3 regions of the Geodermatophilus sp. URMC 61 genome follow, and region 3 is predicted to be linked to each of the others. Evidence: predicted binding sites of a transcription regulator. Region 3 holds the regulator's gene; each other region holds the start of a gene.
The links. Region 3 encodes LexA, which represses DNA repair genes until DNA is damaged. Its sites were predicted from a motif close to TCGAACANNTGTTCGA; they were not measured.
Positions count from the first base shown of each region.

Region 1: the regulator LexA is predicted to act here: its motif matches at 2,582-2,597, upstream of ACU610_RS19545 (replicative DNA helicase).
Region 2: the regulator LexA is predicted to act here: its motif matches at 1,798-1,813, upstream of ACU610_RS03155 (DUF222 domain-containing protein).

Region 1 is NZ_JBRFHZ010000002.1:4,179,992-4,184,002, forward strand. It holds gene ACU610_RS19545 (replicative DNA helicase) at 1-2,486, opposite strand, end outside; gene ACU610_RS19550 (acyl-CoA dehydrogenase family protein) at 3,048-4,011, opposite strand, start outside.
Region 2 is NZ_JBRFHZ010000002.1:665,505-669,515, reverse strand. It holds gene ACU610_RS03155 (DUF222 domain-containing protein) at 243-1,793, opposite strand; gene ACU610_RS03150 (lysylphosphatidylglycerol synthase domain-containing protein) at 1,996-4,011, opposite strand, start outside.
Region 3 is NZ_JBRFHZ010000002.1:2,918,932-2,922,942, reverse strand. It holds gene hflX (GTPase HflX) at 1-261, shown strand, start outside; gene ACU610_RS13560 (phosphatase PAP2 family protein) at 319-1,044, shown strand; gene ACU610_RS13555 (hypothetical protein) at 1,016-2,071, shown strand; gene lexA (transcriptional repressor LexA) at 2,190-2,888, opposite strand; gene ACU610_RS13545 (LysM peptidoglycan-binding domain-containing protein) at 3,284-3,949, shown strand.

The DNA of each region.
Region 1 (4,011 bases), 1.3 Mb from region 3:
GTCTCAGCGCCGGTGTCGGCCCGCAGGATGCGGGTCTCGGCCGGCAGGCACCCGGATTCGCGAAGGTCGGAGAGCATCGGCTTCTTGTCCTGACGCTGTTCGGACCCACGGTTCAGCTGCGACATCGCGATGACCGGGACCTCGAGTTCCTTGGCCAGCAGCTTGAGCGCACGGGAGAACTCCGAGACCTCCTGCTGACGGCTCTCGACGCGCTTGCCGGAGGTCATGAGCTGGAGGTAGTCGATGACCACCAGCTTCAGGTCGTTGCGCTGCTTGAGCCGCCGCGCCTTCGCCCGGATCTCCATCATCGTCATGTTCGGCGAGTCGTCGATGTAGAGCGGCGCGTCGGCGATCTCGCCCATTCGCCGCGCCAGCTTCGACCAGTCCTCGTCCGAGAGCGTGCCGGCTCGCATGTGGTGCAGCGGCACCTTCGCCTCCGCCGACAGCAGACGCATGGTGATCTCGTGCTTGCTCATCTCCAGCGAGAAAATGACCGTTGCCAAATGGTGTTTGACAGTCGCCGATCGCGCGATGTCCAGCCCCAGCGTCGAGTTGTGGGTCGGGATGAAGCTCCGCCCGGCGAGGAACAGGTGGTCCTCGGCGGCGACCTCGATGCACCGCACCGGCACACTGCCGATCGGCCGCACGTCAGTGATGAAACGGACGCCGCGGGCGGTGGAGCTGCGGGCACCGCGCTCCTTGTGGACGCGCTTCTTCCGCTCCAGACGGAACACCTCGTCATCCGTGCTGAACGTCAGCGTGAAGCAGGTGGACGACGGCTCGCTGCGACCCCTGACCCGCTTGCGGGTCATCCGCACCCGGTGGCCGAGGCTGGCGATGAGCTCGCGTACGTCCTCGGCCAGCCGCGGGTTGGTCACCGCGAACCGCACGACACCGCTCGGCGTCACCGTTCCGTCCGTGTCCAGGAGCCCAGCCAGCAGGGCACGTCGCTGAGCCAGCGAGGCCCGCAGGTACGCGGTCGGGATGTGCTTGTCGCCGAAGACCCCCAGCGTGCGCAGGATGCCCGGCACGGTGCCGTGGTGGTCACGGCAGGCCAGGCACTGCGCGAAGCCCGCCGAGGGACCACCGCAGTCCGGGCAGGTCGCCTGACGGCCGACACCGCCGCTGGCCCGCAGCCGGCCACCGCACGTCTGGCCACAGGTCTGCACCTGCGACGTCTGCGGCACGAACAGCTCGCCGCACATCCGGCACGGACGAGGGGCGACGGCCGGCCGCGTCGGGAGCCGCAACGAGTACCGACGGTGGACGCCCGTCGGCTCGACGACGAGCCCCTCGGCCTCGATGTACACGGCGATCTCGGGGTCGTTGCTCGTGAAGTGCGCGGCTCGGGACGTTCCGTCGCCCAGCCACACACCGAGCGCGTACGGCGGCAGGGGGAGGTCGGCCTCCGGCAGCTCCAGCGGCGCTGCGTTGGTCACCGAGTGGTTGAGCCGGGTGTCCTTGGTGGCGCAGCGGACGGTGCGGGCGATCTCCTCCGTCGTCCGGACCTCGGCGAACGTGCGCTGGTTGCGATCGCGGCTGTAGCCGGAGGCCGCCGCCTGCGCCGACTTCCGGCTGGCGCGGGTCTCGGTCAGCCACTGGTGCTGAGCGTCGGCCACGATCACCGAGCCGTCGGAGAAGTGAACCTCGTAGCAGGGCCGGCCGGTCATCACCTCGGTGGCGGCCACGACCGTCGTCGGGCGGCCGTCGGAACCCATCACCTGATCCCCGACCGCGACCTCGCCCATCGTCGTCCAGCCGACCGGCGTGGCGATCGGGGTGTCGAGGGCCAGGGCCTTGCCCACACCGGGACGTGCAGCGATCACGACCATCTGGCCGGCCTGCAGACCGTTGGTCAATTCGTCGAGGTCGCGGATGCCGGTGGGCACGCCGCGGGCGGTGCCACCACGGGAGGCGATGGCGTCGAGCTCGTCCATCGTCGGCTGCAGGACGTCCTCGAGGCGCGCGTAGTCCTCGCTCATGCGCTTCTCGGTGACGTCGTAGATCTCCTGCTGGGCGCGGTCGACGATGTCGTCGACGTCGCCCTTGCCACCGGCGGCGCCGTAGCCCAGCTGGACGACGCGGGTGCCGGCCTCGACCAGCCGCCGCAGGACCGCCTGCTCGGCGACGATCGCGGCGTAGTAGCCGGCGTTGGCGGCCGTCGGCGTCGACTGGATCAGGGTGTGCAGGTAGACCGCGCCACCCATCTTCGACAGCTGGTCGGTGCGGTTGAGCTCGGCGGCGACGGTGATCGCGTCGGCCGGCTCCCCCCGCCCGTACAGGTCGAGGATGCAGTCGTAGATCACCTGGTGCGCCGGTCGGTAGAAGTCGTTGCCGTGCAGCACCTCGACGACGTCGGCGATCGCGTCCTTGCTCAGCAGCATGCCGCCGAGCACCGACTGCTCCGCCGCGACGTCCTGCGGCGGCTGCCGGTCGTACGCCGGCGCCGTCGGGGACGGACGCTCGAAGTCGTCGGCCACCGCCACGGGGTCCTCCATCCACTCACGGCGCACCCGCGCACAGGCCCCGGCGGGATCGCCGGGGCCTGGTGGGGGAAGCACCAGAACGCTGCACACGTGACTCGAACGTGCGTTCGGGTCATTGCTACCGCGGAGGTCCGACAGTTCCGCCCCGACGGCAGCCGTGGAGGACGTTAGGAAGTGCGGACGGACCAGTCCAACACCGGTGTGAACGCGCTTCTGCACAACTTGTGGACAAGTCGGTGGACACAGCCGTGTCGACATGTGGAGACAGCGGGGGACGCCGCGACGCCGTCCCTCGTATCCCGCCCTTGACCTGCGCGGAGACGACTCACCGGGTGTGGACGGGAAAAACCTGCGAGAAATCCGGGTGTCGTCGTCCGGCGTGTCGCAGGGGCCGCCGCAGCCGCCCCAGCGGTCACACGTCCACAGGTCGACACCCGGTGGAGGCGGGCCACCGGGGGCGCCGCCACGACCGACCGTCGTGCCCCCGCGCAGCGGTGGCCGAGGGCCCGACGTGCCGGCGTCCGGCCGCCCTCGACGGTCCGGTGCCTCGGCCGGTGGCGGTCAGCCGCGGGCGGCGCGCACGGCGGCCTCGCCCACGGCGGCCAGGGTGGCCTCGGGGGTCAGCGGGTGGAACGGCCCGCCCCGCACGTCGCGGTAGGCACGCTCCAGTGGCGACGTCCGGTAGAACGCCGGACCGCCGGCCACCTGCAGGGCCAGGTCGGTCACCGCCACCGCCTCGAGCACCGCGTGGCGCTTGGCGGTCATCAGCGTCTCCAGGACCGCGTGCTCGAGCGGCGGGTACTCACCGACCTCCCCGACCGCGCCGAGCAGCGCCCAGCGGGCCACTCGCAGCCGTGCCTGCATCTCCCCGATCTGCCGCACCGCGGCGGGGGCCGGCTCCGGGCGACGGGTGGCCAGCCGCACGGCCTCCTCGTGAGCGGCCTGCGCCACACCGAGGTAGACCCCGGCCACGACGGGGGCGAAGTGGATCGCCGCCAGCAGCAGGGGACCGGCGAGCTGGCCGTACGGGCGCCGGCCGAGCACCCGTTCGGCCGGCACGAAGACGTCGTCCAGGACGACGTCCTGGCTCGCCGTGCCGCGCATGCCCAACGTGTCCCAGGTGTCGACCAGCGAGACGCCCGGCGCGGTGAGCGGGATCCCGAAGTGCAGCACCTCGGCCCCCGGTCGAGGCTCCCCCAGCACGGCCGAGGTCGCCAGGACCGTCGCCGCCGGCGCCTGCGAGCAGAAGGACTTCCGGCCGCGCACCAGGTACCCGCCGTCGGCCTCGACCGCGGTCGTCGTCGGGCTGACCCAGTCCGAGCCGCCGCTGGTGGCCAGCACGATGCCCTCGTCGGCCACTCGGCGCAGCGTGGCCTCGGCGTCCGCCGCTCCGCGCCGGTGCCGCCAGCGGTGCACGAGGGTCAGGTACTGGTGCATGGCCGCCGAGAGGGCGGCCGAGCCGGACCACCGGGCCAACTCGTGCTCGGCGAGCACCACCTGGCGCCAGGTCGCGCCGGCCCCGCCG
Region 2 (4,011 bases), 2.3 Mb from region 3:
GCGGGCCCAGGCCGGGGCGGCCGGTCAGGTCGTGCCCGCAGGCCTCCGGCCGCCGCCGGCAGGCCTGCCGCCCGCAGCCGCCGGCCCGGCGCAGCCCCGGCAGGTCGGTCAGCGCCGGCAGCGCGCCGCTGGTCGCGTCGGTGACCGCGATCCGCGGCCGATCGGCCAGCCCACCCACGCCCGTGGCCGACAGCAGCGCGGCCAGCTCCTCACGCTGGCCGTCGGCGGCCGCGGCCAGCGCGTCACCGGCCGCGGTCACCCGCCCGGCCGCACCGGCCCGCCAGGCGGCCTCGTCGGCGGCGTCGGCGCGCTGCCCGGTGCGCACCATCCGCCCGGCCGCACCCAGGGCCAGGCGGGCGGCGTGCACCGCCGCACCGGCCTGGTCGACCGCGCGGTCGGCAGCCGCCCACCAGCCCGAACCAGGGGTGGCGGTGCGGGGTGAGCGGGGGGACCTCCGCATCGGGTTCGGGCAGGTCGCGCCCGAGGTTGTCGAGCCACTCGCAGGGGTCCTGCCAGGGCCCGGCGTCCCACTCGGCGGGGCCGGGTGGGACGCCGGGCTCCCCGCCCGGAGCACCGGAGGCGGCAGCGTCGCCGAAGCCGGCGCTCACCAGCTCGTCCAGCCAGCGGTCGAAGTCGGCGGCGCTGAGCTCCGCGGCGGCCCGCTCGATCGGGCCGCCCTCGACGTCGACCGGCTCGACAGCGCCACCGGCAGGGAGCGAAGTGGCTGACATCGCGGCCGCGTCGGCCGGCTCGAAGTGCTCATCCGCCAGGCACGTCCTCTGGCCCGCGGCCGCGGTGCCGTCGCAGGCGCTCGGGGTGGGGGTCGGGTCGAGGCCGGCGAGGGCGCGGGCCAGCTGGCGGACCATCTCCGCGGGCACCGGCCTGCCGTCGACCTCCCCCGCCTGGTCACCACCCAGGACGGTGTGCACCGAGGCCACGATGGTCAGCAGCGCCTGCACCGGCGGCAGGTCGGTCTCGCCGGGGCGCAGCACGAGGTCCAGCAGGCAGTCCACCAGCTTCTGCCCCCGCGTGCGCGCGTCGCCGGGGTCGGGGTCCAGGGCGTCGACGCAGGCACCCAGCGCGCGGTAGAACGCCTGCGCCTCCGGCGTGCTGCACACCACCGTGACCACCGACATCCCCAGCGTGCGGTCCTCCCGCAGCGAGATGCCCCGCCGCTTGAGCGCCCGGGCCAGGTCCCGCGCCGCGTCGCGGGCGTTCAGCCGGGTGACCACCCGGCGTACCCGCGCTCCCAGCGCGGCCGGGGTGGTCACCCGCTGGCGGGCGGCCAGCCAGGCCAGCAGGTCGGCCTCGACCTTCGCGCGGAGGGTGTCGTCGGTGATCGGGGCGACGTGCTCGAGCAGGCACCACAGGTGTCCCGGGTGCAGCAGCCCGGCCGCGAGCGCGTCCAGCACCCGAGGCAGCCGGGTGACCAGCGCCAGCGACCGCGCCAGCTCCGCCTCCGCCGCCTGCACCGTGACGTTCAGCGCGATGGCCAGCTCCTGGGCGGCCCACTCGCTCACCGGGCGCAGCACCTCGGCCCGCGCCGCCCACCGCTCGGCCGACATCGCCCCGCGCTCCCCCGGCGCCCGATCGGCACTGGCAGGGCGGGAGACCGCGAAGTCCGCCACCGCCCGGGCCCGCACCGCCGCCTGCCGGCTCATCTCCCGCGCCGCGGCCTGCACCGCACCCAACGGACCGCTCGCCCAGCCCACCGACGGCTCATCCACCGCCACGTTGCCGGACACGCCCGACGCGTCGACACCGACCGTCCCGGGCTGCACTCCGCCGTCCATGTGTTCGATCATATGTTCGAGTCAGATCCATGGGCAAGGGAGACTGCAGGTCAGCAACCGATCCGATCCGCTGCCCCCGCCGCAGCGCACGAAGGCCGGCCAGCCGAGGGGTGCTGACAGCGAGCGTCGCGGTCCGGGCGGCGATGAGAGCGACCTCGATCGAAGGGACGACCTACAGAGGAGCGCAGGTCAAGCGCCCTGATCAGATCTGCTGCCTGCGCTGCAGCACCATGAAGGCGAGCCAGCCGAACGGCGCCGGCAGCCAGAACGTCGCCGTCCGGAAGGCGAGGACGGCCGTGAGCGCGGCGGTCACCGGCACACCCGTCGCCGTCAGGGCGCCGACGAGGGCGGCCTCGACGGCGCCGAGCCCGCCAGGGGTGGGCGCCGCCGACCCGATCGTGGACGCCGCCAGGTAGACGACGACGAGCGTCGGCAGGGACAGCGAGGCCGAGAAGGCACGCAGGGAGGCGTCGAGCGCGAGCACGTAGCCGCCGTTGAGCAGGAGGGTGCCGAGGACCGCCGTCCCGAGGCGGCGCGGCTGGGTCAGCGCGGTGAGCAGCTGGGGCAGCGTCTGGCGCAGCAGCGGCTCCACGCGGCGGTGCAGCAGCCGCCGGGTGGGCGGCAGCAACCCCACGACGACGAGCACCGCCGTCGCCACGACCAGGACGAGGAGCACCTCACCGCTGGGCAGCAGCGTCGGGCGGGACGCCGAGACGCCGCTCACCCAGCTGCACACCAACAGCACGACCACCGTGACGACGACGGTGACGACCTGGCTCACGGCGACGCTGGCAGCCGCCGTCGCCAGCGGGACGCCGGCGCGCTGGAGGTAGCGGATGCCGACCCCGATGTGGCCCACGGTCGGCGGGGTCACCAGCGTGACGAAGGCCGTCGCGACCTGCACCAGCGTGGTGCGGCCCAGGGGCAGGTCGACCGGGACGAAGGCCTGCAGGGCCAGCGCCGCGCCGACGTAGGTCACCGCCGAGCCGAGCACCGCGACCGCGAGCCAGTGCCAGCGGGCCCCGCTCAGCGTGCTGGCGAGGCTGACCTCGGAGAGCTGGGAGGCCAGGACGTACGCGGCGACGGTCGCCGCCAGCACCGTGACGATCGTCCTCGGCCGCACGCGCTCGAGCCGCGGCGCCGCGACCGGAGTCGCCCCCGAGGGCCCGGCCAGGGCGGTGCGCAGCTCGCCGACGACCGACGTCCGGCGCACCGCCTCCCGCAGCGGCGGGGGCAGCACCAGCGGCTGGGCCAGCGCCGCCAGCCGCGCCTCGGCCGGCGCCCCGGGCCCGTACCCGTCGCGGAACGCGGTCACCGCCGCCCCGACCCCGGCGTGCGCGGCCGCGGTGACCAGCAGCGCCACGACGTCCAGCTCGCGCTGCAGCTCACTGGCCGCGGGCTGGGCGGACCGCCACCGGGTGAAGCCCACCCGGCCGTCCGGCAGCAGGACGACGGACTGCGGGCTGACCGCGCCGTGGGCCACCCCGGCCCGGTGCACCCGCCGGAGCGCGGCGAAGGCGGCCCGGAGCACCCCGGGGACCTCACCGTCCGCCTCGGCCAGCGGGGTGCCGGCGAGCGGCCGGGCCACCGACAGCAGGGCCGGCCCCGCGGACAGCAGCGTCAGCACCGTGGGCGCGGGGACGTCGGCCGCACGGGCGATGCCGGCGCAGAGCGCCTCGCGTTCGAGCTGGCCGCGCAGGGTGAGGGCGGGCCGGCCGACCACCGATGACCGCAGCCGCACCAGCGACACCCCGCGGCGGGCCAGCGAGACGCCGCGGCGGTCGGGGTCCACGACGGCCACCTCGAGCGCACCGCCGGGCGAGGTGGCGGCGTAGCGCAGGCTCTCCGCCGGGTGCGACAGCGGACACAGCTCGTCCACCCGGAGTCCGGCCGCGGCGAGGACCGCGCGGAGCCGTCCCTCGTCCGGGCGCGCGGGGACCACGCCGACCAGCACCCGGACGAGCAGGCCCGCCGCGGTGCCGGCCAGCAGGGCGACCGCTCCGCTGAGCAGGGTGAGGCTGCCCAGTGCGAGGGCGCACAGCAGGGCCGCGCCGAGCACCACCCGGGCGGGCGCGGTCCACCGCGGGCGCCGCTGCAGGTCGGCCCCGACGAGCAGGCCGACGGCGGCGGCGATCGGGGTGACCGCCGCGTCCTCGGCTGTCCCCAGCAGGTCCTGCCGGCCCAGCAGCCACTCCGCGGCCCCGCCCGAGCCTAGCGC
Region 3 (4,011 bases):
CTGCCCGGCGCGGTGTGGGTCTCGGCCCGCACGGGCGCCGGCATCGAGCAGCTGCGCGAGATCGTGGCCGCCCGCCTGCCGCACCCCGACGTCGAGGTCGACGTGCTGGTGCCCTACGACCGCGGCGACCTGGTCGCCCGGGTGCACCGGGACGGCGAGGTGCTCAACGAGACCCACGAGGCCGGGGGCACCCGGCTCACCGCCCGGGTGGACGGCGGCCTGGCCGCCGCACTCGAGGGGTTCGCGGCGCCGGTCGCCTGACACCTCCTCCGGCCGAGCGAGGTCACGGTCAGGTCACGGCCCGGTACCGTGGCCGGCGTGACCAGCGGCGCGGTGCGGCGGCGTCCCGGGGCCTCCCCGCCGGACGTCGCCGACGTCCGCGTCGGCCGCCCGCCGCGGTGGCTCCTGGGCGCTGCCCTGGTGGTGACCGTGGTGGTCACCGTCGACCTGCTCAGCCGCGGCGTGCTCGAGCGGATGGACCTGCGGGTCTCCGAGGTGGTCAGCGGCTGGGACCTGCAGGGCTCGGCCGCCTACTGGCCGGTGTGGGCGGTGACCCAGCTCGGTGGGCGCGGCTTCATCCTCATCGTCCTGGCCGGGCTGGTCGGCTACCTCGCGTGGCGGTTCCGCACCGTCGTCCCGCTGCTGCGGGTGCTGCTGGCGCTGGGTCTGCTCACCGTCGTCGTCTACTCGTTCAAGTTCGGGACCGGCCGGACGGCGCCGGCCTACCCCGGGTCGTTCTTCCACCGGGACGGCGCCTCCTACCCCTCCGGGCACGTCGCCAACGCCGTGCTCATGTGGGGGGTGGCCCGGTGGCAGGTGGTGCAGTACCGGCTCGCCGGGTGGGTGCAGCAGACCGCCCGGGTGCTCAGCGTCGTCGGCCCGGTGGCCACCGGCGTGGCCATGGTGTCCCTGGACTTCCACTGGGTCACCGATGCCGTGGTCGGGGCGGCGGTCGGCATCCTGCTGTTGGGCGTGGTTCACCTGCTCGACACGGTCCTGGTGTCACGCTGGGTCAGTGCCCGAGCTGGCCGGTCGTCCGCGTAGCGGGGCCAGGAGGCGACGTCTGGCGGCCGGGACCGGTCTCGCGCTGACGCTCGCCCTCGGCCCCGCCCTGCCCGCGTCCGCCGCGCCGGCCGACCCGGCCACACCCGCGACGCGCTGCCAGCTCACCGACCCCCGGCTGCCCGAGGTCTCGGGGTTGGTCGAGGTGGGCGACCGGATGCTGGTGCACAACGACGGCGGCGACTCGCTCGACGTCTACGTGCTCGACGGGACCTGTGCGGTGGTCACCGTGCACTCCGCGGCGGTGGACCCCTATGACCCCGAGGACATGGCGCTGGCCGTCGACGGGACCGTCTGGCTCGCCGACACCGGCGACAACACCAGCACCCGGCCGACGGTCGCCCTGCTGGCCCTGCACGCCGACGGCAGCAGCTCGGTCTACCGGCTGGCGTACCCCGAGGGCCCGCGGGACGTCGAGGCGTTGCTGCTGGCCCCCGACGGGACGCCGTACCTGGTGACCAAGGAGGTGCTGGGCGCCAGCGAGGTGTTCCGCCCGGTGTCGGCGCTCGTCGAGGAAGGCACCGTCGGCCTCACCGAGGTCGGTGGGGTGGAGTTCGTGCTGACCGGGACGCCGGGCGGCCCGGTCGGCCGCGCCGGTCAGCTCATGGTCACCGGCGGCGCCGTCTCGCCCGACGAGCGCTGGATCGCGCTGCGCACCTACACCGACGCCTACGTCTGGCAGCTGACCGGCTCGGACGTGGCCGGTGCGCTGGCGGGGGAGCCGCGCCGGGTCGCCCTGCCCGAGGCGGCCCAGGGCGAGGCGATCAGCTTCACCGGGGACTCCTCGGCGCTCGTCGTCGCGGGGGAGGGACTCCCCAGCGACGTCACGGTGGTGCCGCTGCCGGCCCCGGCGGCGCGCTCGTCGGAGGCGGCGCCCGCGGAGGGCACGGTCGCCGGCCTGCTGTCCGGCGACGGCGGACCACCTCCGGTGGCGGCGGCGGTCGCTGCCGCCGTCGTGGCCGGCGTGCTCGTCTGGCTCGGGGGCAAGCTCGTGCGCCGGCGCGACTGAGACCTCGCTCCGTGCTCGGGCGCTCCGCCCGCGCCCGCGTGCCCGCCGGTCGGCGCCCGACGGGCACGGTGGTACGCCCGGCCGCCGGCGCGGTGGTCGCGGCGCCGGCGGGACGGGGTCAGACCCGGCGGAGCACCGTGACGACGCGGCCGAGCACGGTGGCGTCGTCGCCGGGGATGGGCTCGTACGCGGGGTTGTGCGGCAGCAGCCACACGTGCCCGTCGCGCCGCTTGTAGGTCTTCACCGTCGCCTCGCCGTCGATCATGGCAGCGACGATCTCGCCGTTCTCCGCGGTCGGCTGCTGGCGCACGACGACCCAGTCACCGTCGCAGATGGCCGCCTCGACCATCGAGTCACCGGTGACCTTGAGCATGAAGAGCGTGCCCTCGCCGACCAGTTCGCGGGGGAGTGGGAAGACGTCCTCGACCGCCTGCTCCGCCAGCACGGGCCCACCGGCGGCGATCCGGCCGACGAGCGGGACGTAGGTGGGGGCGGGCGTGTCCTCGGCAGCGGCGGGGGCCACGACCGTGGGCGCGGGCGCGCCGGGGGTGTCGCCGGGCAGGCGGACGTCGAGGGCCCGCGGGCGGTTGGGGTCGCGGCGCAGCCAGCCCTTCTTCTGCAGCACGCTGAGCTGGTGGGCCACCGACGAGGCCGACGACAGCCCCACGGCCTCGCCGATCTCCCGCACCGAGGGCGGGTAGCCGCGCCGCTCGATCGAGTCGCGGATCACCTCGAGGACCCGCCGCTGTCGCTGGGTGAGCCCGTCGCCGCTCTCCCCCCGGTCGGGGAAGGGGCGCACCGAGGCCGTCTCGGCCACCTGCGGTGCTGCGGTCCGGCTCCCGGACGCGCGCCGCGACGAGCCGCCTCCGCCCCGGACACCGCTGCCCGACGTCCCGCTCGTGCCCGCCACGTCTCCTCCTCGCCGGCCGTGTCGCCACGGCCCTGTCGTCCTGCGCCCGCCCGGGGAGCCGGTCCGGGCCGGCTCCGCCAGCTCGGAGCGCTGTCGGCCCCGGCCCCGCCGGCGACCTCGCGGCGACGGCGGACGGGTGCTGCTCCGGACCGTAGCGCTTCGGCGTCGTTACTTCAAACGTGTGTTCGAAGCGCGCGTGTGCGGTGTCGGGTCGACCACGTCACCGGGATGCGGTAGACACCGCACAGACGTTCGATCGAACGTGCGTTCGATCGGTGTCCGGTCGACGGAGAGGAGAGGTCATGGCGAGCGTGCGGCAGGCCGTGCTGGAGTTCGACGCGGCGGTCCAGGTCCCCTGGCGGCCGTTGCTCGGGGCGCTGGACGGCGGTCTCGCGGGCCGGCCGGGGGCTGTGCCCGGGCGCTCCTCGCGGACGCCTGTTGTGACGAGTCTGGCCGGCACCGGTCCTCGGGTCGCCGGTCACCTGCGGCCGGTGCCCGACCGCCCCGCGGGTCCGGAGCCGCGGCCCGCGGACCCGGCTCCTCCGGCCCGGGGTGCGGGCCGGGCTCCGGCCCGCCGGGAGTCGACCTCCTCGGGTGCCCGTCCCGCCGTGTTCCGCCCAGTGCCGGCCGGCGCGGTGCGCGGCGGTCGCGCCGTCCCCGGGCGCGCTGCCGGCCCGCGGCTGCGCCTGACCCGCCGGGGGCGCCGACTGGCGCTCGTCCTGGCCCTCGGTGGTGCCGTCGCACTCGGCTCGGTCGTCGCCCCGCTCGTGCGGGGCGCGGACGGCGGTGGGCTGCAGTTGGCCGGGGAGCGGAGTGTGGTGGTGGAGCCCGGCGACACGGTGTGGTCGATCGCCGGGGAGCTCGCCGGGGCCGACCAGGACGTGCGCACGGTGGTCGACGCCATCGAGGAGCTCAACGACCTGGAGGGTTCCGCCCTGGTCCCCGGCCAGGTCCTCGAGCTCCCCTGAGCGGCGCACGGTCACCGGTCACTCGAGGGGGCGGTCGAGGAGCGACAAGAGCCGGCGGCGAT